Regions from separate parts of the Streptomyces sp. NPDC002779 genome, predicted to be linked through region 1. Evidence: predicted binding sites of a transcription regulator. Region 1 holds the regulator's gene; the other holds the start of a gene.
The links. The regulator HrcA, encoded in region 1, represses chaperone genes, less so after heat shock. The targets are predictions, from matches to a motif close to TTNGCACTCNGNNNNNCNGAGTGCNAA.

Region 1 (15,431 bases):
CAAGTCCCAGGCCGTGCGTCTGCCCTGGGCGCCTACCACGGACAAGGGCAACACGCACATCCTCAACATGATCGACACCCCGGGGCACGTCGACTTCACCTACGAGGTCTCCCGGTCGCTCGCCGCCTGCGAGGGCACCGTCCTCCTCGTCGACGCCGCCCAGGGCATCGAGGCCCAGACCCTCGCCAACCTCTACCTGGCGATGGAGAACGACCTCAAGATCATCCCCGTCCTGAACAAGATCGACCTGCCGGCCGCCCAGCCGGAGAAGTTCTCCGAGGAGCTCGCCAACCTCATCGGCTGCGACCCCGAGGACGTTCTCAGGGTCTCCGCCAAGACGGGTGTCGGCGTCGACGCGCTGCTCGACCGGGTGGTCCGTGAGGTCCCGGCGCCGGTCGGCGTCAAGGACGCCCCCGCCCGCGCGATGATCTTCGACTCGGTCTACGACTCCTACCGCGGTGTGGTGACGTACGTCCGTGTCATCGACGGCCAGCTCAGCAAGCGCGAGCGCATCAAGATGATGTCGACCGGCGCCACCCACGAGCTGCTGGAGATCGGCACCAACTCGCCGGAGATGCTCAGCGCCGACGGTCTCGGCGTCGGCGAGGTGGGCTATCTGATCACCGGTGTGAAGGACGTCCGCCAGTCCAAGGTCGGTGACACCGTCACCAGCATGCACAAGGGCGCGACGGAGGCCCTCGGCGGCTACAAGGACCCGAAGCCGATGGTCTTCTCCGGTCTGTATCCGCTGGACGGCTCCGACTACCCCGAGCTGCGCGAGGCCCTGGACAAGCTCCAGCTCAACGACGCCGCCCTCGTCTACGAGCCGGAGACCTCCGCCGCCCTCGGCTTCGGCTTCCGCGTCGGTTTCCTCGGGCTGCTGCACCTGGACGTGATCCGCGAGCGGCTGGAGCGCGAGTTCGGGCTCGACCTGATCGCGACCGCGCCGAACGTGGTCTACCGGGTGGTGATGGAGGACGGCACCGAGCACGTCGTCACCAACCCCAGCGAGTTCCCCGAGGGCAAGATCAACGAGGTGTACGAGCCGGTCGTACGCGCCACGATCCTCGCCCCGACCGAGTTCATCGGCTCGATCATGGAGCTGTGCCAGACCCGGCGCGGCACCCTGCTCGGCATGGACTACCTCTCCGAGGACCGGGTCGAGATCCGCTACACCCTGCCGCTCGCCGAGATCGTCTTCGACTTCTTCGACCAGCTGAAGTCGAAGACGCGCGGATACGCCTCCCTGGACTACGAGCCCACCGGTGAGCAGACCTCCAGCCTGGTCAAGGTCGACATCCTGCTGCACGGCGACAAGGTGGACGCCTTCTCCGCGATCACCCACAAGGACGCGGCCTACGCGTACGGGGTGCGGCTCGTCGCCAAGCTGCGTGAGCTGATCCCCCGGCAGGCCTTCGAGGTGCCCATCCAGGCCGCCATCGGCTCCCGGGTCATCGCCCGCGAGACCATCCGCGCCATCCGCAAGGACGTCCTCGCCAAGTGCTACGGCGGCGACATCTCGCGTAAGCGGAAGCTGCTGGAGAAGCAGAAGGAGGGCAAGAAGCGGATGAAGATGGTGGGTTCCGTGGAAGTTCCGCAGGAGGCCTTCATCGCCGTACTGAGCAGTGATGACAGCGCGGGGTCGGGCAAGGGCAAGAAGTAACCGCCGGTCACCGGTGCTCAGCCCGGCAAATCGGGCACCGAGGGGTCCGTCGTACGAAAGTGCGGCGGGCCCCGGCGCATGTGAGGGGTAGGTCTCTGTAGGAAGTGACAGGGCGCGGGCTCTTACGCCCCGGCCGGTCGCGCCTTACTCTGATCCCTGCTCGATAGTTACTCGCGAGTTAAACAACGGCACGCGAGTAGAACCAGCCGCATTCTGAGCCAGCCGCATCGTCGCGGGCCCCGGAGGATGTCGTGAGCGACACACAGACTTTGATCGAGAACCGTCCGCCGAGCGTGGCGGCCCTCTTCCTGGAGCGCGTGGCGGCCACGCCGGATGCCGAGGCCTATCGCTATCCCGTGCCGAACGCGGCCGGGGAGGGCCCGGATGACTGGAAGTCGCTGAACTGGAGCCAGGCCGCCCAGCGGGTCTACGCGATCGCCGCCGGTCTCATCGAGCTGGGGGTGCAGCCCGAGCAGCGGGTCGCCCTCGCCTCCTCGACCCGCATCGAGTGGATCCTCGCCGACCTCGGCATCATGTGCGCCGGCGCCGCCACGACCACGGTCTATCCGCAGACCAACGCGGAGGAGTCGGCGTTCATCCTCGCGGACTCCGCCAGCCGGGTGCTGATCGCCGAGGACGCGGCCCAGCTCGCCAAGGCCGTCGAGAAGCGCGCCGAGCTGCCCGACCTCACGCACGTCGTGGTGATCGACCCGGCCGGCGTCGAGACCGCCGACTGGATCCTCACCCTGGACGAGCTGGAGAAGCGCGGCGCCGCCCGGCTGGAGAAGGACGCCGACCTGGTCAAGGAGCGGGTCGGCGCGATCACCAAGGACCAGCTCGCCACCCTCATCTACACCTCCGGCACCACCGGGCGCCCCAAGGGTGTGCGCCTGCCGCATGACAACTGGTCGTACATGGCCAAGGCCATCGGCGCGACCGGGCTCCTCGGCCAGGACGACGTGCAGTACCTGTGGCTGCCGCTCGCCCACGTCTTCGGCAAGGTGCTCACCTCCGGCCAGCTCGAGATCGGCCATGTCACCGCCGTCGACGGCCGCGTCGACAAGATCATCGAGAACCTGCCGGTCGTCCAGCCGACGTACATGGCGGCCGTGCCGCGCATCTTCGAGAAGGTCTACAACGGCGTCGCCGCCAAGGCCCGCGCGGGCGGCGGGGCCAAGTACAAGATCTTCCTGTGGGCGGCCGAGGTGGCCCGCGAGTACGCCAAGGTCAGCCAGGACAACTTCCGCCGCACCGGCACCGCGTCCGTCCCCTTCGGCCTCCGCTCGAAGCACAAGGTCGCCGACGCCCTCGTCTACTCCAAGCTGCGGGACGCCTTCGGCGGCCGGCTGCGGGCCTGTGTCTCCGGCTCGGTCGCGCTGGCCCCGGAGATCGGCTACTTCTTCGCCGGTGCCGGCATCCACATCCTGGAGGGCTACGGCCTGACCGAGTCCTCCGCGGCCTCCTTCGTCAACCCGGGCGAGGCGTACCGCACCGGCACGGTCGGCAAGCCGCTGCCCGGCTGCGAGGTCCGGATCGCCGACGACGGCGAGATCCTGCTGCGCGGCCCCGGGATCATGGAGGGCTACCACGGCCTGCCCGAGAAGACGGCGGAGGTGCTGGAGCCGGACGGCTGGTTCCACACCGGCGACATCGGCGAGCTTTCCCCCGACGGCTACCTGCGGATCACCGACCGCAAGAAGGACCTGTTCAAGACGTCCGGCGGCAAGTACATCGCGCCGACGGAGATCGAGGGCTCCTTCAAGTCGGTCTGCCCGTACGTCTCCAACATCCTGGTGCACGGCGCCGACCGGAACTTCTGCACGGCGCTCATCGCCCTGGACGAGCCGGCCCTGATGGGCTGGGCCAAGGAGCACGGGATGGAGGGCAAGTCGTACGCGGAGGTCGTCGCGGCGCCGGAGACGGTGGCGATGGTCGAGGGGTACGTCAAGCAGGTCAACGAGAACCTGCAGCGGTGGCAGACCATCAAGAAGTTCCGGCTGCTGCCGAGGGACCTCGACGTGGAGCACGGCGAGATCACGCCGAGCCTGAAGCTGAAGCGGCCGGTCGTGGAGCGGGAGTACAAGCACCTCATCGAGGAGATGTACGCCGGGACGCGCGAGGCGTAGCGGCTCCCGGGTCCCCGCCGACCAGCTCCCGCAGTTCCTGGACCTCCGCCCTGAGCGCCTCCAACTGGAGCTGCTTGCTGTGCAGGTCCAGGAACACCTTCACCTTCGCCCGCAGCACCCACGGGTCGAAGGGCTTGGTCAGATAGTCGGCCGCGCCGGTGGCGTAGCCGCGGAAGGCATACCCCGTGTCGTCCTCCGCGCCGGTCAGGAAGATGATCGGGACGTCCTTCGTCTGGTCCAGGCGCTTGATGTTCGCCGCCGTCTCGAAACCGTCCATGCCGGGCATCCGGACGTCCAGCAGGACCAGGGCGAAGCGGCGGCGCAGCAGGGCCTTCATCGCCTCCTCGCCGGAACGCGCCCGCACCAGCGGTTCGTGGAGGGAGCCCAGGACCGCCTCCAGGGCGATCAGGTTGTCCTCCATGTCGTCGACCAGGAGGATGCCGGCGCGCCCGTCCCGTGCGTCCTGGGCGCTCATGGCGTCGCCTCGTGCGTTTCCTCCGGGTCCAGCAGGGCGCACACGACGGTGAGCAGTCGGTCCACGTCCACCGGTTTGGGTACGTAGTCGTTGGCGCCGCGCGCGATGGACTTCTCCCGGTCGCCGGGCATGGCCTTCGCGGTCAGCGCGATGATGGGCAGGTCCACCCAGCGCGGGGTGCGGCGGATCGCGGCGATGGTCTCGTAGCCGTCCATCTCCGGCATCATGATGTCCATCAGGATGAGTTCGACGTCCGGGTTGCGCTCCAGGGTCTCGATGCCCTCGCGGCCGTTCTCCGCGTAGAGCACCGGCATGCCGACCCGGCCGAGCACATGGGTGAGCGCGAACACGTTGCGGATGTCGTCGTCCACGATCAGCACGCGCCGCCCGGACAGCACCTGCCCCGCCCGGCCCGACTGCCACTCCTCCAGCTTGGTCGGCGTGGGCCAGGCGTCGTCCGCCTCCGGCAGGGGGGACATCTGCTCCGGCACCAGTACGGTGCTCCGGTCGTCGGCCACCGGGTGGCCGGGGCTGACGACGGGGACGTACAGGGTGAAGGTGGAGCCCTGTCCCGGCACGCTCTCGGCGACGATACGGCCGCCCAGCAGGCCCGCGATCTCCCGGCTGATGGACAGCCCGAGACCGGTGCCGCCGTACTTGCGGTTGGTGGTGCCGTCGGCCTGCTGGAACGCCTCGAAGATCACCGGGAGTTTCTCCGGTGCGATCCCGATGCCGGTGTCGGACACCTCGAAGGCGATCACCCGCTCACCGGCCTCCGCGTCCTTGACCAGGCCGACCCGCAGCTCGACCCGGCCCGAGGCGGTGAACTTGATGGCGTTGGACAGCAGATTGCGCAGCACCTGCTGCAGGCGCTGCTCGTCCGAGTACATCTCGCGCGGGACGTCCTCGCCGACCGACACCTCGAAGGAGAGCCCGCGGTCGTGGGTGAGCGGGCGGAAGGTGGCGTGGACGTAGTCGAGCAGTTTGATCAGCGGCAGCCGCTTGGGGCGTACGTCCATCCGGCCGGCCTCGATCTTCGACAGGTCGAGGATGTCGTTGATCAGCTGCAGCAGGTCGGAGCCCGAGCGGTGGATCGTCGTCGCGAACTGGACCTCCTGGTCGGTGAGATGGCCGTCCGGGTTGTCCGAGAGGAGACGGGCGAGGATCAGCAGGGAGTTCAGCGGGGTGCGCAGCTCGTGCGACATGTTCGCCAGGAACTCCGACTTGTACTGCGAGGAGGTGGCCAGCAGGGCCGCCTTCTCCTCCAGTTCGGCATTGGAGTGCTGCAACTCCGCCTGCTGTTTCTGGAGTTCGTCCGAGCGCTCCTGCAGCTGCATGGCCAGCCGCTGGGACTCGCCGAGGAGCGACTCGGTGCGGGAGTTGGCGATGATGGTGTTGATGGCGACGCCGATGGTGTTCACGAACTGGTCGAAGAAGGCCAGGTGGACATCGGAGAAGCGGGAGAAGGACGCCAGCTCGATCACCCCGAGGAGCTTGTCCTCGAAGAGGATCGGGATGATGACGATGGTGGTGGGAGCGGCTTCCCCGAGACCGCTGTTGATCTTGATGTAGTCCGGTGGGGCCTCCTCGACGAGGATGCGCTTCTTCTCGCGGGCCGCCTGCGCCACCAGGCCGTGGACCGGAAGACCGCCGGTCTCCATGGTGGCGCCCTGCGCGGCGCCGTAACCGGCGATGAAGGCCAGGCCCTTGGTCGGGGCGGTGGTGCCGTCCTGCTCCGGGTCCGCCAGGTAGAACGCGCCGTACTGGGCGTTCACCAGCGGGGTCAGCTCGCGCAGGATCAGGTCGGCGACCTCCATCAGGTCCCGGTGGCCCTGCATCAGGGAGGCCAGGCGGGCGAGGTTGGATTCCAGCCAGTCCTTGGCGCGGGTCGTCTCGCGGAGGTTGGCCACCATCAGGTTGATGTTGTCCTTCAGCTCGGCGACCTCGCCGCGCGTCTCCACGGTGATCGAGCGGGACATGTCGCCCTGCGCCACGGCCGAGGCCACCTCGGCGATGGCGCGGACCTGGGTGGTCAGGTTCAGTGCCAGCTCGTTCACATTGGTCGTCAGCCGCTTCCAGGTGCCGTACACGCCCTCGACCCGGGCCTGGCCGCCGAGCTGGCCCTCGGAGCCGACCTCGCGGGCCACGCGGGTGACCTCGGAGGAGAACGAGGAGAGCGTGTCGACCATGGTGTTGATGGTGGTCTTGAGTTCCAGGATCTCGCCGCGCGCGTCCACGTCGATCTTCTTCGACAGGTCGCCCTGGGCCACGGCGGTGGCGACCTGGGCGATGTTGCGCACCTGCGAGGTGAGGTTGTCGGCCATGTAGTTGACGTTGTCCGTCAGGTCCCGCCAGACGCCGGAGACGCCCAGCACCCGGGCCCGGCCGCCGAGGTTGCCGTCGGTGCCGACCTCCCGGGCGACGCGGGTGACCTCGTCGGCGAAGGCGCGCAGTTGCTCCACCATCGTGTTGACGGTGTCCTTCAGCTCCAGGATCTCGCCGCGCGCGTCGACCGTGATCTTCTTGGAGAGGTCGCCGTTGGCGACGGCGGTGGTGACCTGGGCGATGTTGCGGACCTGCGAAGTGAGGTTCAGCGCCATGAAGTTGACGTTGTCGGTGAGATCCTTCCAGACCCCGCTCACGCCGCGCACCTGGGCCTGACCGCCGAGGTTTCCCTCGGTGCCGACCTCGCGGGCGACGCGGGTGACCTCGTCGGCGAAGGCGGAGAGCTGGTCGACCATGGTGTTGATGGTCGACTTCAGCTCCAGGATCTCGCCCTTGGCCTCCACGGTGATCTTCTTGCCGAGGTCGCCCTGGGCCACGGCGGTGGAGACGAGGGCGATGTTGCGCACCTGGGAGGTGAGGTTGTCGGCCATGAAGTTGACGTTGTCGGTGAGGTCCTTCCAGACCCCGCTCACGCCGCGCACCTGGGCCCGGCCGCCGAGGTTTCCCTCGGTGCCGACCTCGCGGGCGACGCGGGTGACCTCGTCGGCGAAGGCGGAGAGCTGGTCGACCATCGTGTTGATGGTCGACTTCAGCTCCAGGATCTCGCCCTGCGCGTCGACGGTGATCTTCTGGCTGAGGTCGCCGTTGGCGACGGCGGTGGTGACCTGCGCGATGTTGCGGACCTGCGAAGTGAGGTTCGACGCCATGAAGTTGACGTTGTCGGTGAGGTCCTTCCACACCCCGGACACGCCCCGCACCTGCGCGCGCCCGCCCAACTGGCCCTCGGTGCCGACCTCGCGGGCGACGCGGGTGACCTCGTCGGCGAAGGCGGAGAGCTGGTCGACCATCGTGTTGACGGTCAGCTTCAGTTCGAGCAGCTCACCGGTCGCCTCGACGGTGACCGTGCGGGTCAGGTCGCCGCGCGCCACCGCCGTCGTCACCAGGGCGATGTCCCGCACCTGCGCCGTCAGCCGGGCGGCCATGGTGTTGACCGCCTCGGTCACGTCCCGCCAACTGCCCGAAAGACCGCGCACCTTGGCCCGGCCGCCGAGCCGTCCCTCGGTGCCGACCTCGCGGGCCACCCGGGTCACCTCGCCGGTGAACAGGGAGAGCTGGTCGACCATCTTGTTCACGGCCCGGCCCAGCCGCCGCAGATCGCCCCGCAACTGGCGGGAACCGTCGTGCAGATCGACCCGCTGGGTCAGATCGCCGCCCGCCACCGCGTCCAGGACCCGGGTCGCGTTGGCCGCCGGGGCCACGATGGCGTCGAGGAGCTGGTTGACGTCATTGATCCGGGCCGTCCAGGCGCCCTGGCCCGGGCTCGCCGCCAGCCGCTCGTCGAGCCGGCCGTGCCGGACGAGCTCTCGTCTGACGCGCTGCACCTCGGAGTTGAAGTGCAGACTGCGGTTCATGATCTGGTTGTAGGCCGCGACGAGCTCGGCCACCACGCCGGTGCCGGGATCGGACACGTGCCGGAAGTCGCCGTCCCTCGCCGAGGTCATCGCGACGAGCAGAGGGCGCAGATCCGATGCCCGAATCTGACCGTCTTCGAGCGTGCGTGTACCACTGTTCTCACTCATGGCGGCCCACTTCGGTAACTCGGTGCTTATGGGCGTGGTCAGTCTGTCACTCTGTCGGCGTCGACTGAGGCGAATTCGTCCGAACCGCTCGGGGAGCTGTCCATGGGGGCCATTCCGGCGCAACGGGAGACCGCTTCCCGTGCCTCCGGCGCGCCCGCGCGCGAGACCGCGCGCCCGGGTGCGTGGGCCTGCGCCACCCTCCCGGGAAGCCCCCTCGCGCCCGGCTCCGCCCGCGCCCTCGTGCGGGCCGCGCTCGCCGAGTGGGCCGAACTCGGGCTGCCCGGCACCCAGGCGCACACCCGCCGCATCGCCGACGACGCCGTCCTGGTGGTCAGTGAACTCGTCACCAACGCCGTCGTCCACGCGGGCACCGAGATCGAGCTGGTCTGCCGGACGGAGGAGGAGACCGGCACGGTCGTCGTCGAGGTCTCCGACCACCACCCCGCGCGCGCCCCGCGCGACGGCGCGTCCGAACCGGCGCACGGCTCGGCGGAGTACGGGCGCGGACTGTCCCTGGTGGCCCGCCTGTCCGAGTGCTGGGGCGTGACGTACCGCACCGGCGTGAAGACGGTGTGGGCCCGGCTGCCCGCCGAGGAGGAGCCCGACGAGCACGCGGTGCCCCCCGGCCCGCCCCCCTTCCCGGTACGGGGCCCCGGTCCGGGACGGCCCGAGCGGGACCGGGACTGGCTCCACCGGGGTGCCCTGACCTTCCTCGCCGAGGCCTCGGACCTGCTCGCCGGACAGCTCGACGAGGATCTGGTCGCCGCCCTCACCGGGCAACTGCTGGTGCCCCGGCTCGCCGACTGGTGCGCGGTGTGGCTGGAGGACGAGTTCACCGGGCGCGGCCGGTCCCCGCACGGCACCCCGGGCGCCGGGCCCCGCCTCGCCCGGGTCTGGCACGGCAGCGAGAACCGCATCGAGGAACTGCGCCGGGCGCTGGAGAAGGAGCCGCCGCACCCGCCGGACGACCCGGGCTCCGGGCCCGTGCCGCACCCGTGGCCCGGCCAGGCGCTGGGGGAGCACGAGCCGGCCGGCACGGCACTGGCGTACCGCCTGGTCGCGGGCGGCCGGCCGCTGGGCACGCTCGTCATCGGGCAGTCCGGACCCGAGGGGTTCCCCGACGAGGTCACCGGGCTGGTGGAGGACCTCGGACGGCGGGTGGCGCTGGCCATCGGGGCGGCCCGGCAGTACGCCCGCCAGGCCACCATCAGCGCGGTCCTCCAGCGCGGGCTGCTGCCCGGCGCGGTCGCCGAGATCCCGGGCGTGCGCAGCGCCCTCGTCTACGAGCCCTGCGACAAGGGCGGCCCGAGCGGCGACTTCTACGACGTCTTCCCGGCCGGCGCCGGCCGCTGGTGCTTCGCCGTGGGCGACGTCCAGGGCAAGGGCCCGGAGGCGGCGGTGGTGATCGGCCTGGCCCGCCCCTGGCTGCGGCTGCTGGCCCGCGAGGGGTACCGGGTGCCGGACGTGCTGGACCGCCTCAACCAGCTCCTCCTCGACGACGCCACCGAGGCCGCCGACGCCCGGGCCCGCGCCCTGGTCGGCCCGGCGGCACCGGGCGACGGCCCGCAGACCCGCTTCCTGTCCTTGCTCTATGGCGAGCTGGTCCCCTTCGACGGGGGCGTGCGCTGCACCCTTGCCTCCGCCGGTCATCCGCTACCGCTACTGCTCGGGCCCGACGGGGGCGTCCGCACCGTCGCGCAGCCGCAGACCCTGCTCGGGGTCATCGAGGACGCCACGTACACCAGTGAGACCTTCGCGCTGGGGCCCGGGGACAGCCTGCTGTGCGTGACGGACGGCGTGACGGAGCGGCGCAGCGGATCGCGCCAGTTCGACGACGGGGACGGGCTCGCCGCCGCGCTCGCCGGGTGCGCCGGGCTCAGCGCGCAGTCGATCGCCGAGCGGATCCGGCGGCTCGTGCACGACTTCGGGGGACGGCCGCCGGAGGACGATCTGGCGCTGCTGGTGCTCCAGGCCGAGTAAGGGCGCGGGGTGCTGGACAATGGAACGCATGCCTTCCGCACTCCCCGACGGCGAGCCGGTCCCCGACGACGGCGCGCTGCCCGCCGCCGCGCTCGCCGGCGCCGCCGACCGCCCGCTCGGGTTCTATCTGCACGTCCCCTACTGCGCGACCCGCTGCGGGTACTGCGACTTCAACACCTACACCGCGACCGAGCTGCGCGGGACGGGGGGCGTGCTGGCGTCCCGCGACAACTACGCGGACACCCTGACCGACGAGATCCGGCTCGCCCGCAAGGTCCTCGGCGACGACCCCCGCGAGGTCCGGACGGTCTTCGTGGGCGGCGGTACGCCGACCCTGCTGGCGGCGGACGATCTGGTCCGGATGCTGCACGCGATCCGCGACGAGTTCGGCCTCGCGCCGGACGCCGAGATCACGACGGAGGCGAACCCGGAGTCGGTGGACCCGGCCTACCTGTCGGCGCTGCGGGAGGGCGGATTCAACCGGATCTCCTTCGGCATGCAGAGCGCGAAGCGGCATGTGCTGCAGGTGCTGGACCGCACCCACACGCCGGGGCGGCCGGAGGCATGCGTGGCGGAGGCCCACGCGGCGGGCTTCGAGCAGGTGAACCTGGACCTGATCTACGGCACGCCCGGCGAGACGGACGACGACTGGCGGGCCTCCCTGGACGCGGCGATCGGCGCCGGCCCCGACCACATCTCGGCGTACGCGCTGATCGTCGAGGAGGGCACGCAGCTCGCCCGCCGGATCCGGCGGGGCGAGGTCCCGATGACCGACGACGACGTCCACGCCGACCGTTACCTGATGGCGGAATCGGTGCTGTCGTCGGCGGGCTTCAACTGGTACGAGGTCTCGAACTGGGCGGCCTCGGAGGCGGGCCGGTGCCGGCACAACGAGCTGTACTGGCGCGGCGCCGACTGGTGGGGAGCCGGTCCCGGTGCGCACTCGCACGTGGGCGGGGTGCGCTGGTGGAACGTGAAGCATCCGGGGGCCTACGCGGCGGCCCTGGCGGCGGGCCGGTCCCCGGGCGCCGGGCGGGAACTGCTCCCGGCGGAGGACCGCCGCGTCGAGCGGATCCTGCTGGAGCTGCGCCTGCGTGAGGGCGTCCCGCTGTCCCTGCTGCACGAGGCGGGCCTCGCCGCCGCCCGGCGGGCACGGGCCGAGGGGCTGCTCCAGGAGGGCCCCTACGAGGAGGGACGCGCGGTACTGACGCTCCGGGGACGGCTGCTGGCGGACGCGGTGGTCCGGGACCTGGTGGACTGATCGCCCCGAAGGCGGGTCCCGGCGCCCTCGGGGCGTCAGGCCCCGCCGCTGTCCGTGACGAAGTCGATCAGTTCCTCGACCCTCCCCAGCAGCTCCGGCTCCAGGTCCTTGTACGAGGTCACCCGCGCCAGAATCGCCTGCCACACCGCGCCCGTGTTCTCCGACGGCCACCCGAGCGCCCGGCACACGCCCGTCTTCCAGTCCTGCCCGTGCGGCACCCGCGGCCAGCCCGGGATGCCCAGGGACGACGGCTTCACCGCCTCCCAGATGTCGATGTAGGGGTGGCCCACGACCAGCGCGTGATCGCTGGTCACCTGCTGTGCGATGCGCCACTCCTTGGTGCCGGGCACCAGGTGGTCCACCAGCACCCCCAGCCGCGCGTCCGGCCCCGGCGCGAACTCCGCCACGATCCCCGGCAGGTCGTCGACGCCGCCCAGGTACTCCACCACCACGCCCTCGATGCGCAGGTCGTCGCCCCAGACCTTCTCCACCAGTTCCGCGTCGTGGCGGCCCTCGACGTAGATCCGCCCGGCGCGGGCGACCCGCGCGCGTGCCCCGGGCACGGCGACCGAGCCGGAGGCGGTGCGGGTGGGGCGTACCGCGGAGCCCGAGGACGGGCGTACCAGCGTCACCACCCTGCCCTCCAGCAGGAAGCCGCGCGGCTCCAGCGGAAACACCCGGTGCTTGCCGAAGCGGTCCTCCAGGGTCACCGTGCCCGCCTCGCAGCGGATCACCGCTCCGCAGAAGCCGGTGCCGGGCTCCTCGACCACCAGGCCGGGCTCCGCCTCGACCTCGGGGACCGGCTTGGGCTTCTTCCACGGCGGGGTCAGGTCCGGAGAGTACTGGCGCATTCGGATGACGATAGGAGAAGCGCCGGACCAGGTCCTACGACACGCCGAAACGGGCCGCCAGCGCGTCCCGCTGCGCCCGTACGAACGCCGCGTCCACCACCGCCCCGTGACCGGGCACGTACAGCGCGTCCTCGCCGCCCAGCGCCAGCAGCCGGTCCAGCGCCGCCGGCCACCGCGACGGCACGGCGTCCGGGCCCGCCTGGGGGTCGCCCGACTCCTCCACCAGGTCGCCGCAGAAGACGACCTCCGGGGAGCCGGGGACCAGGACCACCAGGTCGTGGGCCGTGTGGCCGGGGCCCACGTTCGCCAGCAGGACCCGGCGGCCGGGGCCGAGGTCGAGGGTCCACTCGCCGGAGACGTGATGCCGGGGCGGCGTGAGGACGTCCACCGCCTCGTCGGCCGCGCGCGCGTCCAGCCCGTGGCGCACCGCGTCCGCGCGCAGCGCCGCCCGGCCGTGCGGCCCGTACACCGAGTCGATGCCCACCGCGCCGTAGACCTCCGCCCCCGCGAAGGCCGCGGCGCCGAGCACATGGTCGAAGTGGGGATGCGTCAGCGCGAGATGCGTCACACGGTGACCGGCGAGCGCCTCCGCCCGCATCCGCAGCCGGGCCCCCTCGGCCAGGCTCGACCCGGCGTCGACCACCAGCGCCTTACCCTCTCCGACGACCAGGCCCGCCGTGCAGTCCCAGCCGGGCAGCCGGCACCGGCCCACCCCGGCCGCGACCCGCTCCCATCCCAGCTCTTCCCAAGTCACCGTCATACCGCGACGCTAGCTGTACGACCCGTCACAGCAGGACCGACCTTGCCCGGGGAGTACCCCACCGCCGTACACTGGGCCGGGAACGCTGGCACTCGGGCGGACCGAGTGCCAGGCGAGGGGCCCCGGGGGACTGGGGGGTGCGACTTCTGGAGGTGTGCGCGGATGCTGAGTGAACGCAGGCTGCAGGTGCTGCGCGCCATCGTCCAGGACTATGTGGGCACCGAGGAGCCGGTGGGGTCGAAGGCCCTGACCGAGCGGCACAACCTCGGCGTCTCCCCGGCGACCGTCCGCAATGACATGGCGGCGCTGGAGGACGAGGGCTACATCGCCCAGCCGCACACCAGCGCCGGGCGCATCCCGACCGACAAGGGCTACCGGCTCTTCGTCGACAAGCTGGCCGGCGTCAAGCCGATGACCGCGCCCGAGCGGCGGGCCATCCAGAACTTCCTGGAGGGCGCCGTCGACCTCGACGACGTGGTGGCCAGGACGGTACGGCTGCTCGCGCAGCTCACCCGGCAGGTCGCCGTCGTGCAGTATCCGTCGCTCACCCGGTCCACCGTGCGCCATGTCGAGCTGCTCTCGCTCGCCCCCGCGCGCGTGATGCTCGTGCTGATCACGGACACCGGGCGGGTCGAGCAGCGGATGGTCGACTGCCCCGCGCCGTTCGGCGAGGCGTCCCTGGCCGATCTGCGGGCCCGGCTGAACAGCCGGATCGCGGGCCGGCGCTTCACCGATGTGCCGACCCTCGTCGAGGACCTCCCCGAGGGCTTCGACATGGAGGACCGCGGCACGGTCTCGGCCGTCCTCTCCGCGCTGCTGGAGACGCTGGTCGAGGAGAACGAGGAGCGGCTGATGATCGGCGGCACCGCCAATCTCACCCGCTTCGGACATGACTTCCCCCTCACCATCCGGCCCGTCCTGGAGGCACTGGAGGAGCAGGTCGTGCTCCTCAAGCTCCTTGGCGAGGCCGGGGATTCGGGCATGACCGTACGCATCGGTCACGAGAACGCCTACGAGGGACTCAACTCCACGTCCGTGGTCTCGGTCGGCTACGGTTCGGGCGGCGAGGCAGTCGCCAAGCTCGGCGTGGTCGGACCGACCCGCATGGATTACCCGGGAACGATGGGAGCGGTACGCGCAGTGGCACGGTACGTCGGACAGATCCTGGCGGAGTCGTAAGTGGCCACGGACTACTACGCCGTTCTCGGCGTGCGCCGCGACGCGTCGCAGGAAGAGATCAAGAAGGCCTTCCGGCGGCTCGCCCGCGAGCTGCACCCGGACGTCAACCCCGATCCGAAGACCCAGGAGCGGTTCAAGGAGATCAACGCCGCCTACGAGGTGCTCTCGGACCCGCAGAAGAAGCAGGTCTACGACCTCGGCGGCGACCCGCTGTCCCAGGCGGGCGGCGCGGGCGCCGGCGGCTTCGGCGCGGGCGGCTTCGGGAACTTCTCGGACATCATGGACGCGTTCTTCGGTACGGCGTCGCAGCGCGGGCCGCGCTCGCGCACCCGCCGGGGCCAGGACGCCATGATCCGGCTGGAGATCGAGCTCGACGAGGCCGCCTTCGGCACGACGAAGGACATCCAGGTCGACACGGCGGTCGTCTGCAACACCTGTAGCGGCGAGGGCGCCGCGCCGGGGACCTCCGCGCAGACGTGCGACATGTGCCGCGGGCGCGGTGAGGTGTCGCAGGTGACGCGGTCCTTCCTGGGCCAGGTCATGACCTCGCGGCCGTGTCCGCAGTGCCAGGGCTTCGGCACCGTGGTGCCGACGCCGTGCCCGGAGTGCGCCGGTGACGGCCGGGTGCGGTCCCGCCGTACGCTCACGGTCAAGATCCCGGCCGGTGTCGACAACGGCACGCGGATCCAGCTCGCTGGTGAGGGCGAGGTGGGCCCGGGCGGCGGACCGGCCGGTGACCTCTACGTCGAGATCCACGAGCTGCCGCATGCGCAGTTCCAGCGCCGCGGCGACGATCTGCACTGCACGGTGACGATCCCGATGACGGCGGCGTCCCTCGGCACCAAGGTGCCGCTGGAGACCCTCGACGGCCTGGAGGAGGTCGACATCCGCCCGGGCACCCAGTCCGGCCAGTCGATCCCGCTGCACGACCGGGGCGTCACGCATCTGCGCGGCGGCGGCCGGGGCGACCTGATCGTCCACGTCGAGGTCCAGACCCCGAACAAGCTCGACCCGGAACAGGAACGCCTGCTCCGCGAACTGGCCAAACTGCGCGGCGAGGAACGGCCCCAGGGCCAGTTCCAGCCGGGGCAGCAAGGGCTGTTCTCGCGGT
Region 2 (15,431 bases), on a different contig from region 1:
CGGCACACAGACCGCGACGGCGGCCGACGCCGTGCCGACGGACCGCAGTTCGTGGTGGACGTAGCGGTCCATCCGGCCCCTCCCCAGGGGTCAGGACACCACCGTCTCGCAGACCAGCCGCCGGTCGGGGCCGAGCGTCCGCGGCGGGCCGGTCAGGGTCAGGCGTGCCGAGTGCAGTGTCTCCGCGCTGGACGTGCCCAACCGTAGTTCCAGCACGCCGGGTTCGACCACCTTCGCGTGCGAGCGGTCCGTGAAGGCCGACAGGTCCGCGTGGAAGCGGAAGGTCACCTGCCGGGCCTCGCCGGGTGCCAGCTCCAGCCGCTGGTAGCCGATCAGCCGGACGTCCGGACGGGTCACCGAGGCCACCGGATCGTGCAGGTACAGCTGCACGACCTCCGCGCCCGCGCGGTCGCCGGTGTTGCGGACGGTCACGCTCATCTCGTACGAGCCGTCCGTGCCGATCTCCGTGTCCGCCGCGTCGGACTCCCAGGCGAAGCGGGTGTACGAGCGTCCGTGGCCGAACGCGTACAGCGGGGTCGGGTCCAGGTTGCTGACCTCGCCCGCGAGGCCCAGCGGCGGCTGGAGATACGTCCACGGCTGCCCGCCCGGTGCCCGCGGGACGCTCACCGGGAGGCGTCCGGAGGGGTTCACCCGGCCCGAGAGCACTCCGGCGACCGCCGGGCCGCCCTCCTCGCCGGGGAAGAAGGCCTGGACGACCGCGCCCAGGCGGCCGTGCCAGCGGCCGAGCGCGTAGGGGCGGCCGGTGAGCAGGACCAGCACGACCGGGACGCCCGTCGCCACCAGCGCGTCCAGCAACTCGCCCTGCACGCCCGGCAGTCGCAGGTCGCTCACGTCGCAGCCCTCGCCCGAGGTGCCGCGGCCGAACAGGCCCGCCCGGTCGCCCAGCACGGCGAGGCAGACATCCGCCTCGGACGCCCGCGCGACCGCTTCCTCGAAGCCCGCGAGATCGGGGTCGGAGACCCCGCAGCCCTCGGCGAACGTCACCTTCGCGTCGGGGAGTTCGGTGCGCAGCGCCTCCAGGACGGTCGGGATGCCGATGCCCATCGGGACGTCGGGGTGGTGGGTGAGGACATGGGAGGGGAAGGAGTAGCAGCCCAGCATCGCCAGGGCGTCCGCGGCGCGGGGCCCCACGACCGCGATCCGGGTGTCCGGGGCCAGCGGCAGCAGCCCGTCCGGGTTGTCCAGCAGCACCACCGACTCCTCGGCCAGCCGCCGGGCCAGGGCGCGGTTGGCGGGGGAGTCGAGGTCGATGCGCTCGGCGGGTTCCGGGTCCCAGTCCTCGTCCAGCAGGCCCAGTTCGCACTTCTGGAGCAGGACGCGGCGAGCCGCCCGGTCCACCAGCTCCTCGGGGATCTCGCCCGCGCGGACGGCGTCCAGGAGCGGCTTGCCGTAGCACTTCAGGCTCGGCAGTTCCACGTCGATCCCGGCGGCGAGGGCCGCGTGCGCCGCCTCGGCGTCGGTGCCCGCCACGCGGTGCAGCGACCGCAGGAAGCCGATGCCGAAGTAGTCGGCCACGACCGTGCCGGTGAACCCCCACTGCTCGCGCAGGAGTTCGGTGAGCAGACCGGGGTCCGCCGAGGCGGGGACGCCGTCGGTCTCGGTGTACGCCGCCATCACACTGCGCGCCCCGCCCTCGCGCAGCGCCATCTCGAACGGCGGCAGCGTCACGTCGGCGAACTCGCGCACCCCCGCCCGCACCGGCGCGAGGTTGCGGGCGCCCGCCGAGGAGGCGTACCCGGCGAAGTGCTTGAGGGTGGCGATCACCCCGGCGGACTCCAGGCCCCGCACATAGGCGGTGCCGATGGTGCCGGTCAGATACGGGTCCTCGCCGATCGTCTCCTCGACCCGTCCCCAGCGCGGGTCGCGGACGACGTCCAGGACGGGTGCGAGGCCCTGGTGGACGCCGACCGAGCGCAGGTCCTCGCCGATCCGCCGGGCCATCTCCTCGACCAGCGGGGCGTCGAAGCTCGCTCCCCAGGCCAGCGGCACCGGGTAGGCGGTGGCCCGCCAGGTGGTGAACCCGGCCAGGCACTCCTCGTGGGCGACGGCGGGGATGCCGAAGCGTCCGGCGGCCGCGATCCGGCGCTGGGCGCGGGCCAGCGCCTGCGCGCCGAGCGCCGGGTCCACGGGGGCGGTGCCGAAGGAGCGGGTGAGCTGGCCGAGGCCGTGGGTGATCAGCTCGTCCCAGTCGTACTCGGCGGTCATCTCGCGTTGCAGCGGGGCGACCCCGTCGCCGTCCGTGGCGGCGCCCACCCACACGCCGTAGAGCTGGGCGGTCTTCTCCTGCAGAGTCATCCGGGAGAGCAGGTCGTCGACGCGGGCGGAGGCGGGCAGGGCGGGGTCGCGCCAGGGGGCGGTCGTCATGGAACTCCTGTCGGGGCGGATGCCTCTCGCGAATGTTTCGTTGTTCACCTCGAATGTTCCGGGAACCTAGGGGCGGCGGGAAGGGTTCGTCAAGAGGGGGCGCAGGGATACGATCGCCGCCATGACACCCTCCGAGCCCGCGGAAACGCGGACGACAGCCCGCGCGACAGGTCGGTCCGCGCAGAGCGCGACGCTCGCCGAGATCGCCCGGGAGGCCGGCGTCTCGGCGCCGACTGTTTCGAAGGTCCTCAACGGCAGAGCCGATGTCGCTCCCGCCACCCGCAGCCGGGTCGAGGAACTGCTGCGCGCCCACGGCTACCGGCGCCGGCGCGCCGAGGCGAGCCGATCGCCGCTGATCGACCTGGTCTTCCACGAGCTGGAGAGCGCCTGGGCGATGGAGGTCATCCGCGGGGTGGAGAACGTCGCCCGGGACGCCGGGCTGAGCGTGGTGCTCAGCGAGAGCGCGGGACGGCTCACGCCCGGGCGGACCTGGGCCGACCAGGTCGCCGCCCGGCGTCCGCACGGGGTGATCCTGGTGCTGTCCGGCCTCGACGACTCCCAGCGCGCGCTGCTCATGAGCCGTTCCATCCCGTTCGTGGTGATGGACCCGGCCGGCGACCCCGGCGCCGACGTGCCCTCCATCGGCGCCACCAACTGGCAGGGCGGGCTCGCCGCCACCCGGCATCTGGTCGAGCTCGGGCACACCCGGATCGGCGCCATCACCGGCCCCTCGCGGATGATGTGCAGCCGCGCCCGGCTCGACGGCTACCGGGCCGCACTGGAGACGGCCGGGCTGCCGGTCGACCCGGCGCTGATCCGGCCCGGCGACTTCCACCACGAGACCGGCTACCGCGAGGGCCTGAAGCTGCTGCGCGGACCGGACCGGCCGACCGCGGTCTTCGCCGGCAACGACCTCCAGGCGCTCGGCCTGTACGAGGCCGCGCGCGAACTGGGGCTGCGCATCCCGGAGGACCTGAGCGTGGTGGGCTTCGACGATCTGCCGGTGGCGCGCTGGGTCGGGCCGCCGCTGACGACCGTACGGCAGCCGCTGACCGAGATGGCGGAGGCGGCCGCCCGGCTGGTGCTGGACCTGGCCAAGCAGGACGGTGATCCGGCGGCGACCCGGGTGGAGCTGGCCACGAGCCTGGTGGTGCGCAGCAGTACGGGAGCGCCGCCCGCCGATTAGCGGGAACGTATTGACGGGGTCCCGTACCGCCTCCACACTGCCCGAAGCCAGTCGGTTGTACGGCCGAAACTTTCGGAGGCACCCGCAATGAGATCGCTGAGAACGGGCTCCACCCTGGCTTCACTCCTCACGGGCGTCGCGATGCTCGGCGGCCTGCTGCTCGCGGCACCCGTCGCGCAGGCCGCCGATGCACCGCTGCGCGACCTCGCCGCCGCCAAGGGCAAGGTCATCGGCACCGCCGTCACCGGTTCCAAACTCACCGGCACCTACGGCGAGATCGCGGCCCGTGAGTTCAACGCGCTCACCCCCGGCAACGCCATGAAGTGGGAGTCGGTCGAGCCCGCGCGCGGCAGCTTCAACTGGGCCGAGGCCGACCGGATCGTCGCGTTCGCCGAGGCCAACGGCCAGGAGGTGCGCGGCCACACCCTGGTCTGGCACAGCCAGAACCCGGGCTGGCTGACCAACGGCACCTGGACGGCGGCCCAGTTGCGGCAGCTCATGACCGACCACATCGCCACCGAGGTGGGCCGGTACAAGGGGCGGCTCGCCACCTGGGACGTGGTGAACGAGCCGTTCAACGAGGACGGCACCTACCGGCAGACGCTCTGGTACAACGGCCTCGGTGCCGACTACATCGCCCAGGCGCTGACCGCGGCCCGCGCCGCCGACCCGAGCGCCAAGCTGTACATCAACGACTACAACGTCGAGGGCGTCAACGCGAAGTCCACGGCCCTGTACAACCTGGTCAAGTCGCTGAAGGAGCGCGGCGTCCCGATCGACGGCGTCGGACTCCAGGCCCACCTCATCCTCGGCCAGGTGCCGTCCACGCTCCAGCAGAACATCCAGCGCTTCGCCGACCTCGGCGTCGACGTGGCCATCACCGAGCTGGACATCCGGATCAACCTGCCCGCGGACAGCGCCGAGCTCGCCCAGCAAGCCACCGAGTACAAGCAGGTGGTCAGCGCCTGTGTGGCCGTGGCCCGCTGTGTCGGCGTCACCGTCTGGGGCTTCACCGACTCCGACTCCTGGATCCCGGACACCTTCCCCGGGCAGGGCGCGGCGACCCCGTACGACGAGAACTTCGCGCCGAAACCGGCGTACCACGCCATCGCTGAGGCCCTCGGCGGTACGACGACACCGCCGACGGGCGCCTGCAAGGCCACGTACAGCGTCGTCAGCCAGTGGAACTCCGGGTTCACCGGCCAGGTGCGCATCGCCTGCGACGGGGCCTCGCTGTCGTCCTGGAAGGCGACCTGGGCCTATGGCGCCGGGCAGCGGATCAGCCAGTCCTGGAACGCGACCTGCACCCAGTCGGGCGCCGCGGTCAGTTGCTCCAACGCCTCCTACAACGGGACCGTGCCGAACGGGGGTTCGGTGACCTTCGGGTTCAACGCGTCCTGGAGCGGGAGCAATCCGGTGCCGGTGGTGACCCTGGGCTGAGAAGTCTGAGAATTTCCGAAGAAAATGGTCCCCGGCACGCTCGTTGTCATAATTCGGACTTACGTTCCTGTCCGTGACCGGAGACGAGGCGAGCGGGGACGAGGGCAGCACAGTGGGCCGGCGGTCGAGAGCGCTCAAGGCCGCCGGCCTCACCCTCGCGGGCGTCGTGGTGCTGGCCGCCGCCGCTGCGGGGTGGGCGTACTGGCAGCTCAACGGCAACATCCACAGCGTCGACATCAACAGCGCGCTCGGCGACAACCGGCCGGCGAAGGCCACCCCGTCGGCCACGGCCGCCGCGGAGGAGCTGCCGACCGAGTCGCTGAACATCCTGGTCCTCGGCTCCGACTCGCGCAGCGGCGCGGAGAACCAGGCGCTCGGCGGCGGCGACAGCACCGGCGCCCGCTCCGACACGGCGATGGTGGTCCACCTCGACGCGGGACGCTCCGGGGCGACGGTGGTGAGCATCCCCCGGGACACCCTCGTCCCCCGCCCCGCCTGCCCGCTGGAGGACGGCGGCTCCACCCCGGCCGTCTCCGCGGCGATGTTCAACAGCGCCTACGCGGTGGGCGGGCCGGTGTGCGCGGTCAAGACGGTCGAGTCGATGACGGACGTCCGCATGGACCACTACATCGAGATCGACTTCGCGGGGTTCGCGAAGCTGGTGGACGCGCTCGGCGGGGTCACGGTCACCACCGAGGAGGACATCGACGACGAGGACAGCCACCTCACCCTGGAGGCGGGCACCCACCATCTCGACGGCGAGCAGGCCCTGGCCCTGGCCCGCACCCGGCACGGCATAGGCGACGGCAGCGATCTGGGGCGGATAGCCCTGCAGCAGCAGCTGGTGAAGGCGCTGCTGGCGCGGATCTCCGCGACCGAGCTGCTCACCGACCCCGCGAAGGTCTACCGGGTCGCCGACGCGGTGACCGGCAGCCTCACCACCGACACCGGACTGGACTCGCTGACCGAGCTGACCCGCCTCGGCCGGAGCCTGGAGGCGCTCTCGGCGGACGCGGTGCGGACGGTGACCCTGCCCGTCGTACCGGCGCCCCAGGACTCCAACCGGGTGGTGGCGCGGGAGCCGGAGGCGGGCGAGCTGTGGGAATCGCTGCGCTGAGAAATTTTTTTTCGGGGAGGTGTCGATCCGGGCGGTCGCCGTTCGACGCAGGGGTGAGAGGCCGGGAAGGACCGGCCGTCCGATCCGAGGAGCCACCATGCCCCGCTACCTGTCGCTCGTGCAGATCGACGAGAAGACCGCCCCCGCCGAGGGCCCCAGCGCCGACCTGATGCAGCGCATGGGGGAGCTGATCGAGGAGATGACGAAGGCCGGGGTGCTGCTCGACACGGCCGGACTGACGCCGACGGCCCAGGGCGTGCGGGTCCACTACGAGGGCGGCCGGACGTCCGTCACGGACGGACCCTTCACCGAGGCCAGGGAGGTCATCGGCGGGTACGCCCTGATGCAGTGCAAGGACCGGGCCGAGGCGATCGAGTGGACGACCCGCTTCCTGAAGGTCCACGAGCCGCACTGGACGGTCACCTGCGAGGTCCGCGAGATCGCCGAGGGCTGATCCCCCTTGGTCCCGGCCGCGCGGGGGTGTTGCATGGTGGGCTGTGACTTCACAGCCCACCGCGGACCCCCGCGGCGCCGTCGAGACCGTCTTCCGGATCGAGTCCCCGAGGATCGTCGCCGCCGTCGCCCGCGTCGTCCGCGACATCGGAATCGCCGAGGAGCTCGCGCAGGACGCCCTGGTCGCCGCGCTGGAGCAGTGGCCCCGGGACGGGGTGCCCGACAACCCGGGCGCCTGGCTCATGACCACCGCCCGGCGCCGCGCGGTCGACCTGGTCCGGCGCGGCGAGAACTACGCCCGCAAACTGGCCGAGATCGGCCGCACGCTGGACAGCACGGTCCTGCCCGTCGAGCCCGCGGGGCCGGACGACATCGACGACGACCTGCTCCGGCTGGTCTTCACCACCTGCCACCCGGTGCTGTCCACCGAAGCTCGCATCGCCCTCACCCTGCGTCTGCTCGGCGGCCTGACCACCGCCGAGATCGCCCGCGCCTTCCTGGTCCCCGAACCGACGGTCGCCCAGCGCATCGTCCGCGCCAAACGCACCCTCGCCACCAGGAACGTCGCCTTCGAAGTCCCCTACGGCGCCGACCGCGAGGCCCGCCTCGGCTCCGTCCTGGACGTCATCTACCTGATCTTCAACGAGGGGTACGCCGCCACCGCGGGCGACGACCTGCTGCGCCCGTCGCTGTGCGAGGACGCCCTGCGCCTGGCCCGCGTGCTCTCCGCCCTGATGCCGAAGGAGCCCGAAGTCCACGGCCTCACCGCCCTGCTGGAGTTCCAGGCGTCCCGGCTCGCCGCCCGCACCGGACCGGACGGCGAGCCGGTCCTCCTCAAGGACCAGAACCGCCGCCGCTGGAACCGCATGCTGATCGCCCGCGGCATCGAGGCCCTGGCCCGCACGGACACCGCCGGCACCCCGGGCCCGTACACCCTCCAGGCCGCCATCGCCGCCTGCCACGCCCACGCCTACCGCTACGAGGAGACCGACTGGAAGAGCATCGCCACCCTCTACGCCCTGCTCGCCGCCCGGGCCCCCTCCCCGGTCGTCGAACTCAACCGGGCCGTGGCGGTGTCGATGGCCGAGGGCCCGGCCGAGGCCCTGGAGATCGTCGACGCCCTCGGCGCCGGACCCGCCCTGCGCGACTACCACTTGCTGCCGAGCGTCCGCGGCGACCTGCTCCACCGCCTCGGCCGTACGGCGGAGGCGAGCGCGGAGTTCGCCCGCGCGGCCTCCCTGACGCGCAACGAGCGGGAGCGGGAGCTGCTGCTGCGCAGGGCGGCTCAGAGCGGGTGACCGACCAGCATGGTGGGCGCGCCCCGCACCCGGGTCAGGAACACCGTCGCCGCGTTCGGTCCCTGCGGCTTGACCTTCCGGCGCAACTCCTCCGGCTCGACGGCGGACCCCCGCTTCTTGACGGTGAGGACGCCGACCTCGCGCTGCCGTAGCAGGGCCTTCAGCTTCTTGACGTTGAAGGGGAGTCGATCGGTGATCTCGTAGGGCGTCGCGAAGGGCGTCGGGCGCAGGTCGTCGCCGGTGATGTAGGCGATGGTCGCGTCGATGAGCCCGCCGCCCACCGCCTCGGCGACCTCGGCGACCAGATGGGACCGGATGACGGCGCCGTCGGGCTCGTACAGGTACCGCCCGACGGGCCGGACGGCGGGGTCGGGCAGGCCCCGGCCGAGGAGGGTACGCGGGCCGGGGAGCAGGGTCGCGCGGACGGCGCCCGGCTCGGTGCCGAACCACAGCACCGCCTCCTTGACGTCCCCGCCGTCCGAGATCCACTCGGCCTCGGCGCCCTCCGGCACGGCCTCGTGCGGGATGCCGGGCGCGACCTTCAGGGCGGCGTGCGGGGCCCTGAGGGCCGCCTGGACGGCCCAGGACAGGGGAGGCGAGTACGCCTCGGGATCGAAGATGCGGCCCCGGCCGCCGCGCCGCGCCGGATCGACGAACACGGCGTCGTAACCGGCCGTGTCGACCTCCGTGACGTCCGCCTCGCGCACCTCCATGAGGCCGGCGAGCCCGAGCGCGTCGGCGTTGGCGCGGGCGACGGCCGCCGTCAGGGGGTCCCGGTCCACCGCCAGCACCCGGATCCCGGCCCGGGCCAGCGCGACCGCGTCCCCGCCGATCCCGCAGCACAGGTCCGCGACGGAGGTGACGCCGAGGTCCCGCAGGCGCCCGGCCCGGTACGCGGCCACACTCGCCCGCGTCGACTGCTCGACGCCGTTCGGCGTGAAGAACATCCGCCCCGCGTCCTCGGCGCCGAACTTGGCCTCCGCCCGCTGCCGCAGCCGCGCCTGGCCGAGCGCCGCCGACACCAGGCCGGCGGGGTGGTCCCGGCGCAGCCGGGTGGCGACCGCGAGTTCGTCGGCGGGGGCGGTGCCACGCACCGCGTCGAGGAGGGCGCGGCCCTCGGGGGTGAGGAGGGGAGCGAGGTCGTTCACCGGGTCATTGTGGGCCAGTCGGTGGACGGTGCGCCCGCGGCGGCGGTGTCGGCCGGGTGTCGGAGGGGGTGCCTGGGAGGATCCGACCCCATGCGAGTAGTAGGACAAAATGATAAGAAACGGTCCGTTCGAGGGGCCCGGATCCGCGGCGGAATCGCCGTGCTCGCCGTCGCCGCCATCGCCTCCGGCTGCACCCAGGGCGCCGCGTCCCGCCCGGCCCCCGGCCAGCAGCCCCTCCTGGCACCGCCCGCCCGCGCCCTGGACTCCTACGCCACCAAGCTGCGCGCCACCGCCGCGGCCCGGGCCGCCGCCGCGAAGCGCTGGGGCCTGGCCAAGGTCCCGCTGACAGCCCCCGCCCCGCCCGCGAAGAAGCCGAGGATCACCACCCGCAAGGGCTTCGAGGTCGACGGGCACACCGAACGCGACCTCCCGCCGGTCTTCACCACCGTCCCCACCGAGCAGAAGATCGTCTTCCTCACCATCGACGACGGCGCCGAGAAGGACCCGGCGTTCCTGCGGATGATGACCGAGCTGCGGATCCCGTACACCGCCTTCCTCAGCGACTACCTGGTCAAGGAGGACTACGCCTACTTCAAGCGGATGCGCGACCGAGGGGTCGGCCTGCACAACCACACCCTCCATCACCCCTTCATGCCCGGCCTGTCCTACGCCCGCCAGAAGCGCGAGATCTGCGGCATGCAGGACGTGATCGAGAAGCGCTACGGCACCCGGCCCGACCTCTTCCGGCCGCCCTTCGGCAACTACAACGCCGCCACCCTGCGCGCCGCCAAGGCGTGCGGCATCACGCACGTGCCCCTGTGGAACGAGGAGGTCTTCGTCGACCGCTGGGAGTACCGCGAGTGGGACCGGGACATCCACCCCGGCGACATCGTGCTCAGCCACTTCCGGGGCAAGGAGCACTGGAAGGGCACCATGCCCGACATGATCCGCCGGTTCCTCGACAGGATCACCGCCGAGGGGTACGCGGTGGCCCGTCTCGAGGACTACCTGTGAGGCCCCGGGGCCCGCTGGCCGGGGCGGTGGCGGCCGTCCTCCTGACGGGCTGCGCCCAGGCCGCGGGCCCCTCGGACCGGCCGGCCCCGGGGCCGCCCGGGGCCTTTGCGCCGCTGGTCGTGCGGCACGTCGCCACCGACGACCGGGTCGTCTTCCTCACCTACGACGACGGCGCCGAGCAGGACCCCCGCTTCGTCGACCTGGTCCGTGCGCGGCGGCTCCCGGTCGCCATGTTCCTCACGGACAGCGTGGTCGGCCCGGGCTACGGCCACTTCGCGCGGCTGCAGTCGGTGGGCGCGTCGATCCAGAACCACACCCTCGACCACCGGGCCCTGCGCGGCCTGCCGTACGCCGGACAGCGCGCCGAGATCTGCGGCCAGCAGGACAAGCTGCGCGCCCGCTTCGGCATCCGCCCCCGCCTCTTCCGCCCCCCGCACGGCACGTACGACACGACCACGCTCCGGGCGGCGGCCGGCTGCGGGATCTCGGCGGTGGTGCTGTGGCGGGCGGCGATGGGCGGCGACGGCCGGCTGACCTACACCGGGGGCCCCCACCGCCTGCGCCCCGGCGACATCGTCTCGCTGCCCTCGGACGACCCGACGGGGGTGCCGCTGGTGGAGCGGACACGGCGGCTGCTGGGGGAGATCCGGGAGCGGGGACTGAGGGTCGGCAGGCTCGAGAACTACCTGTGACGCGCCGCGCCGAGCCGTCGGCATTAGCAGTCCGCTTGACCGAGTGCTAATCACGGTCATAGGCTCAGGTCTGGCACTCCCCACTGGAGAGTGCCAACTACGCGACGGGCAGGTCCGGCACCCGCGACGACGGATCCACCTGGTCGCCACCTCAGACAGTTAACCCCGTGAGATCTCCGAAGGGGGAGGTCGGATCGTGACGACCACCAGCTCCAAGGTTGCCATCAAGCCGCTCGAGGACCGCATTGTGGTCCAGCCGCTCGACGCCGAGCAGACCACCGCCTCTGGCCTGGTCATCCCGGACACCGCCAAGGAGAAGCCCCAGGAGGGCGTCGTCCTTGCCGTGGGCCCGGGCCGCTTCGAGAACGGCGACCGTCTGCCGCTCGACGTCAAGACCGGCGACATCGTGCTGTACAGCAAGTACGGCGGCACCGAGGTGAAGTACAACGGCGAGGAGTACCTCGTCCTCTCGGCTCGCGACGTGCTCGCGATCATCGAGAAGTAACCACAACCTCAAAGTTTTTCGAGCTGCGCCCCTGGCCCCCGCGACCACATAAGAAGCCGGGCGCCCGGGGCGCAGTTTCTTTTTGAGAACCCACCGATCCGAGAGGGCTCCCGCTGTCATGGCGAAGATCCTGAAGTTCGACGAGGACGCCCGTCGCGCCCTCGAGCGCGGCGTCAACAAGCTGGCCGACACGGTCAAGGTGACGATCGGCCCCAAGGGCCGCAACGTCGTCATCGACAAGAAGTTCGGCGCCCCCACCATCACCAACGACGGCGTCACCATCGCCCGCGAGGTCGAGCTCGACGACCCGTACGAGAACCTCGGCGCCCAGCTGGTGAAGGAGGTGGCGACCAAGACCAACGACATCGCGGGTGACGGTACGACCACCGCCACCGTGCTGGCCCAGGCGCTCGTCCGCGAGGGCCTGAAGAACGTCGCCGCGGGTGCCTCCCCGGCGCTGCTGAAGAAGGGCATCGACGCGGCCGTCGCCGCCGTGTCCGAGGAGCTCCTCGCCACCGCGCGCCCGATCGACGAGAAGTCCGACATCGCCGCCGTCGCCGGTCTGTCCGCCCAGGACAGCCAGGTCGGCGAGCTCATCGCCGAGGCGATGGACAAGGTCGGCAAGGACGGTGTCATCACCGTCGAGGAGTCCAACACCTTCGGTCTGGAGCTGGACTTCACCGAGGGCATGGCCTTCGACAAGGGCTACCTGTCGCCGTACTTCGTGACGGACCAGGAGCGCATGGAGGCCGTCCTGGAGGACCCCTACATCCTCATCAACCAGGGCAAGATCTCCTCCATCCAGGACCTGCTGCCGCTGCTGGAGAAGGTCATCCAGTCGGGTGCCTCCAAGCCGCTGCTGATCATCGCCGAGGATGTCGAGGGCGAGGCCCTGTCGACCCTGGTCGTGAACAAGATCCGCGGCACCTTCAACGCGGTCGCGGTCAAGGCCCCCGGCTTCGGTGACCGCCGCAAGGCGATGCTGCAGGACCTCGCGGTCCTCACCGGCGCCACGGTCATCTCCGAGGAGGTCGGCCTCAAGCTCGACCAGGCCGACCTGGACGTGCTGGGCTCCGCCCGCCGTGTCACGGTCACCAAGGACGACACGACCGTCGTCGACGGCGCCGGCAACACCGAGGACGTCGCGGGCCGCGTCAACCAGATCAAGGCCGAGATCGAGAACACCGACTCCGACTGGGACCGCGAGAAGCTCCAGGAGCGCCTCGCGAAGCTGGCCGGCGGCGTGTGCGTGATCAAGGTCGGCGCCGCCACCGAGGTGGAGCTGAAGGAGAAGAAGCACCGTCTGGAGGACGCCATCTCCGCGACCCGCGCCGCGGTCGAGGAGGGCATCGTCTCCGGTGGTGGCTCCGCTCTGGTGCACGCCGCCAAGGTGCTCGAGGGCGGCCTCGGCAAGACCGGCGACGAGGCCACCGGTGTCGCCGTGGTCCGCCGCGCGGTCGTCGAGCCGCTGCGCTGGATCGCCGAGAACGCCGGCCTGGAGGGTTACGTCATCACCGCCAAGGTCGCCGAGCTCGACAAGGGCCAGGGCTTCAACGCCGCCACCGGCGAGTACGGCGACCTGGTCAAGGCCGGCGTCATCGACCCGGTGAAGGTCACCCGCTCCGCCCTGGAGAACGCCGCCTCCATCGCCTCCCTCCTCCTCACGACCGAGACCCTGGTCGTCGAGAAGAAGGAAGAGGAGGAGCCGGCCGCCGGTCACGGCCACAGCCACGGCCACTCCCACTGACGTACGTCAGCACTGAGGCCCGGCACCCCAGGGGTGCCGGGCCTTCGCGTTGCCTACCGCTCCAGCCCCTCCAGCGCGCCCAGCTGCTCCATCAGCCCCAGCCGGTCGTACTGCCACCAGCCCTCGGCGATCTTCCCCTCCGGGGTGCACCGGTGGATGGTGCACCCGGTCATGGACACCTGCCGTCCGGTGGCCCGGATGCCCATGAAGTCGCCCGTGTGCCGGCCGTCGATGGCCCAGCGGGTGCACACCAGGTCGCCCTGGGCCAGCTGGTCCTCGATCGTGAACGTGAAGTCGAAGCCGTCGCGCCACATCCGCACCTCGCGCCGCATCGCGTCGATGCCGATCGTGTCCTGCGGGTTGGCGGGATCGTGGTCGTGATAGTCCTCGACGAGCACGTCATTCAGCGTCGGGGCATCGCCCTTCCCGGCTATCTCCTCGAAGAACCGCCGCACGGTCGCCTCGGCCAGCTGGTCGTCCCGCACGACGTCCAGATCGGTGAACGTCGGCGTCTCGTCGCAGAGGGCGACCATGTCCTCGAAGATCCGGCCGGTCTCCGGGAGACTCGAATTCCGCATCGCCTCCTCGTACGACGGGAACTCCACGATCTCGATGAAGTGCGACGCGTCGGACCGGTCCTTGCCGATCACGCTGTGCGTCGCGGTCCGCTTCCCCTTGGTCTGCTCGACCCACGTGTCCATCAGCCGGTTCATCTCGTCGAACCGGCTTGTTCTGCAGTCGATGAGCTGTACGAACGTCATGGCGTCGCCTCCGTCCCCCGAGGGTCCGGTCGAACACCTCCATTGTCCCCGCTCGGCCGGACTCGCGCCCCTACTGCGGCCCGTACTTGCGCCCCGTCCGGGAGCTGAGCCCGCCGAGCATCCCGCGCGGCACCACCTTCGTGACGCCCATCAGCACCTTGTACCGGGGGTCGGGGATCGACACCGTCTTGCCCCGCGCCAGATCGTCCAGGGCGGACGCGACCAGCTTGTCGGCGTCCAGCCACATCCAGCGGGGGATGTTGTCCGTGCCCATCCCGGCCCGCTCATGGAACTCGGTGCGCACGAAGCCCGGGCACAGCGCCATCAGCCGCACGCCGCTGCCGGCCAGGTCGCGCGCCGCGCCCTGGGTGAACTGCACGACCCACGCCTTGGAGGCACCGTAGGTCCCGCGCGGCACGAAGGCGGCGACCGAGGCGACGTTCACCACCCCGCCCCGGCCCCGCTCGCGCATCGCCTCGGCCGCCGCGGACGTCAGCCGCAGCACCGCCTCGCAGTGCACCTTGAGCATCTTCAGCTCGTCGGCCATGGAGACGTCGAGATAGCGGCCCTTGTTGCCGAAACCGGCGTTGTTGATCAGCAGGTCGACGGGGTTCCTGCGGTCGGCGAGCCGGGCGGCCACCGCCTCGATGCCCTCGTCCGTCGCCAGGTCCGCGGTCAGGACCTCCGCCTCGATGCCGTGCCGGTCGTGCAGCTCAGTCGCCTGCTCGCGCAGCCGCTTGGTGTCCCGTGCGACGAGGACGAGGTTGTGTCCGTCGGCGGCCAGCCGCCGTGCGAAGGCGGCGCCGATGCCCGCGGTCGATCCCGTGATGAGAGCCGTTGTCATGACGCAAGATTAGTGACCCGGACCGGGCGAATCCGCTCCCTGCCCGGCTCCTTTCCAGGACCTGCCCACCTCGCCGCCGGACGTCACGTCAGACGCCGTACCGCGACACGTACTTGCGCGCCGCCGCCAGCGACTCCGGGTGCAGCGCCTCGCCCGCCGGCAGCAGCCGCGGCAGCAGCTCCCGCTGTGTGGTGACCGCCCGGAACTGCAGCGCCACCGTCACCTCGTGGTCCGGCCGGTGCAGGATCTCGATCGCGTCGCCCGCCCGCACCTCACCCGGCTCGATCACCCGCAGATACGCCCCCGGCGCCCCCTTCGCCGTGAACCGCTTCACCCACCGCTGCTCACCCAGGTGGCCCTGGAAGGTACGGCAGGGGATGCGCCCGCACGTCACCTCCAGCACCAGCTCCGGGCCGACCCGCCAGCGCTCCCCGATCAGGGCGCCGGACACGTCCAGGCCGCTGGTCGTGAAGTTCTCGCCGAAGGCACCGCTCGCCAGCGAACGCCCCAGTTCGCGCTCCCACTCGTCCAGGTCCTCACGCGCCATCGCGTACACGGCCTGGTCGTCCCCGCCGTGATGCCGCGTGTCGCATATGTCGTCCCCGGCCAGCCCGCTCGCCCCGGTCCCCTTCGGCCCCGGCGCCGCCACCCGCACCGGCGCGTCGGTCGGCCGCTTGTCGATCGCGGTCACACCCTCGGGGTGGTCCGTGTAGGGCACCGCCGTCCGGCGGCCCAGATTCACAGAGAGAAGCTTCATGGCGGCACGGTAGGCGAAGCAGGGTCAAAGCTTCAGCGCATTTAGGAGCGCCTGATCAAAGCCTCGCTTATCCTTGTGGGGTGA

Region 2: groES (co-chaperone GroES) is a predicted target of HrcA. The motif match lies at 10,757-10,783, and genes of this name have one in related genera.

What each region holds. Positions count from the first base shown of each region.
Region 1 is NZ_JBIAQC010000002.1:524,486-539,916, forward strand. It holds gene lepA (translation elongation factor 4) at 1-1,663, shown strand, start outside; gene ACFYW5_RS07990 (AMP-dependent synthetase/ligase) at 1,915-3,789, shown strand; gene ACFYW5_RS07995 (two-component system response regulator) at 3,752-4,264, opposite strand; gene ACFYW5_RS08000 (HAMP domain-containing protein) at 4,261-8,289, opposite strand; gene ACFYW5_RS08005 (SpoIIE family protein phosphatase) at 8,392-10,269, shown strand; gene hemW (radical SAM family heme chaperone HemW) at 10,298-11,530, shown strand; gene ACFYW5_RS08015 (DUF3097 domain-containing protein) at 11,566-12,381, opposite strand; gene ACFYW5_RS08020 (MBL fold metallo-hydrolase) at 12,416-13,141, opposite strand; gene hrcA (heat-inducible transcriptional repressor HrcA) at 13,304-14,320, shown strand; gene dnaJ (molecular chaperone DnaJ) at 14,321-15,431, shown strand, end outside.
Region 2 is NZ_JBIAQC010000001.1:941,041-956,471, reverse strand. It holds gene ACFYW5_RS04270 (hypothetical protein) at 1-72, opposite strand, end outside; gene ACFYW5_RS04265 (glycoside hydrolase family 3 N-terminal domain-containing protein) at 91-2,385, opposite strand; gene ACFYW5_RS04260 (LacI family DNA-binding transcriptional regulator) at 2,507-3,571, shown strand; gene ACFYW5_RS04255 (endo-1,4-beta-xylanase) at 3,659-5,011, shown strand; gene ACFYW5_RS04250 (LCP family protein) at 5,085-6,128, shown strand; gene ACFYW5_RS04245 (YciI family protein) at 6,226-6,582, shown strand; gene ACFYW5_RS04240 (RNA polymerase sigma factor) at 6,626-7,879, shown strand; gene ACFYW5_RS04235 (methyltransferase domain-containing protein) at 7,867-9,027, opposite strand; gene ACFYW5_RS04230 (polysaccharide deacetylase family protein) at 9,118-10,041, shown strand; gene ACFYW5_RS04225 (polysaccharide deacetylase family protein) at 10,038-10,733, shown strand; gene groES (co-chaperone GroES) at 10,930-11,238, shown strand; gene groL (chaperonin GroEL) at 11,357-12,985, shown strand; gene ACFYW5_RS04210 (ester cyclase) at 13,039-13,746, opposite strand; gene ACFYW5_RS04205 (SDR family NAD(P)-dependent oxidoreductase) at 13,817-14,590, opposite strand; gene ACFYW5_RS04200 (MOSC domain-containing protein) at 14,679-15,347, opposite strand; gene ACFYW5_RS04195 (LysR family transcriptional regulator) at 15,428-15,431, shown strand, end outside.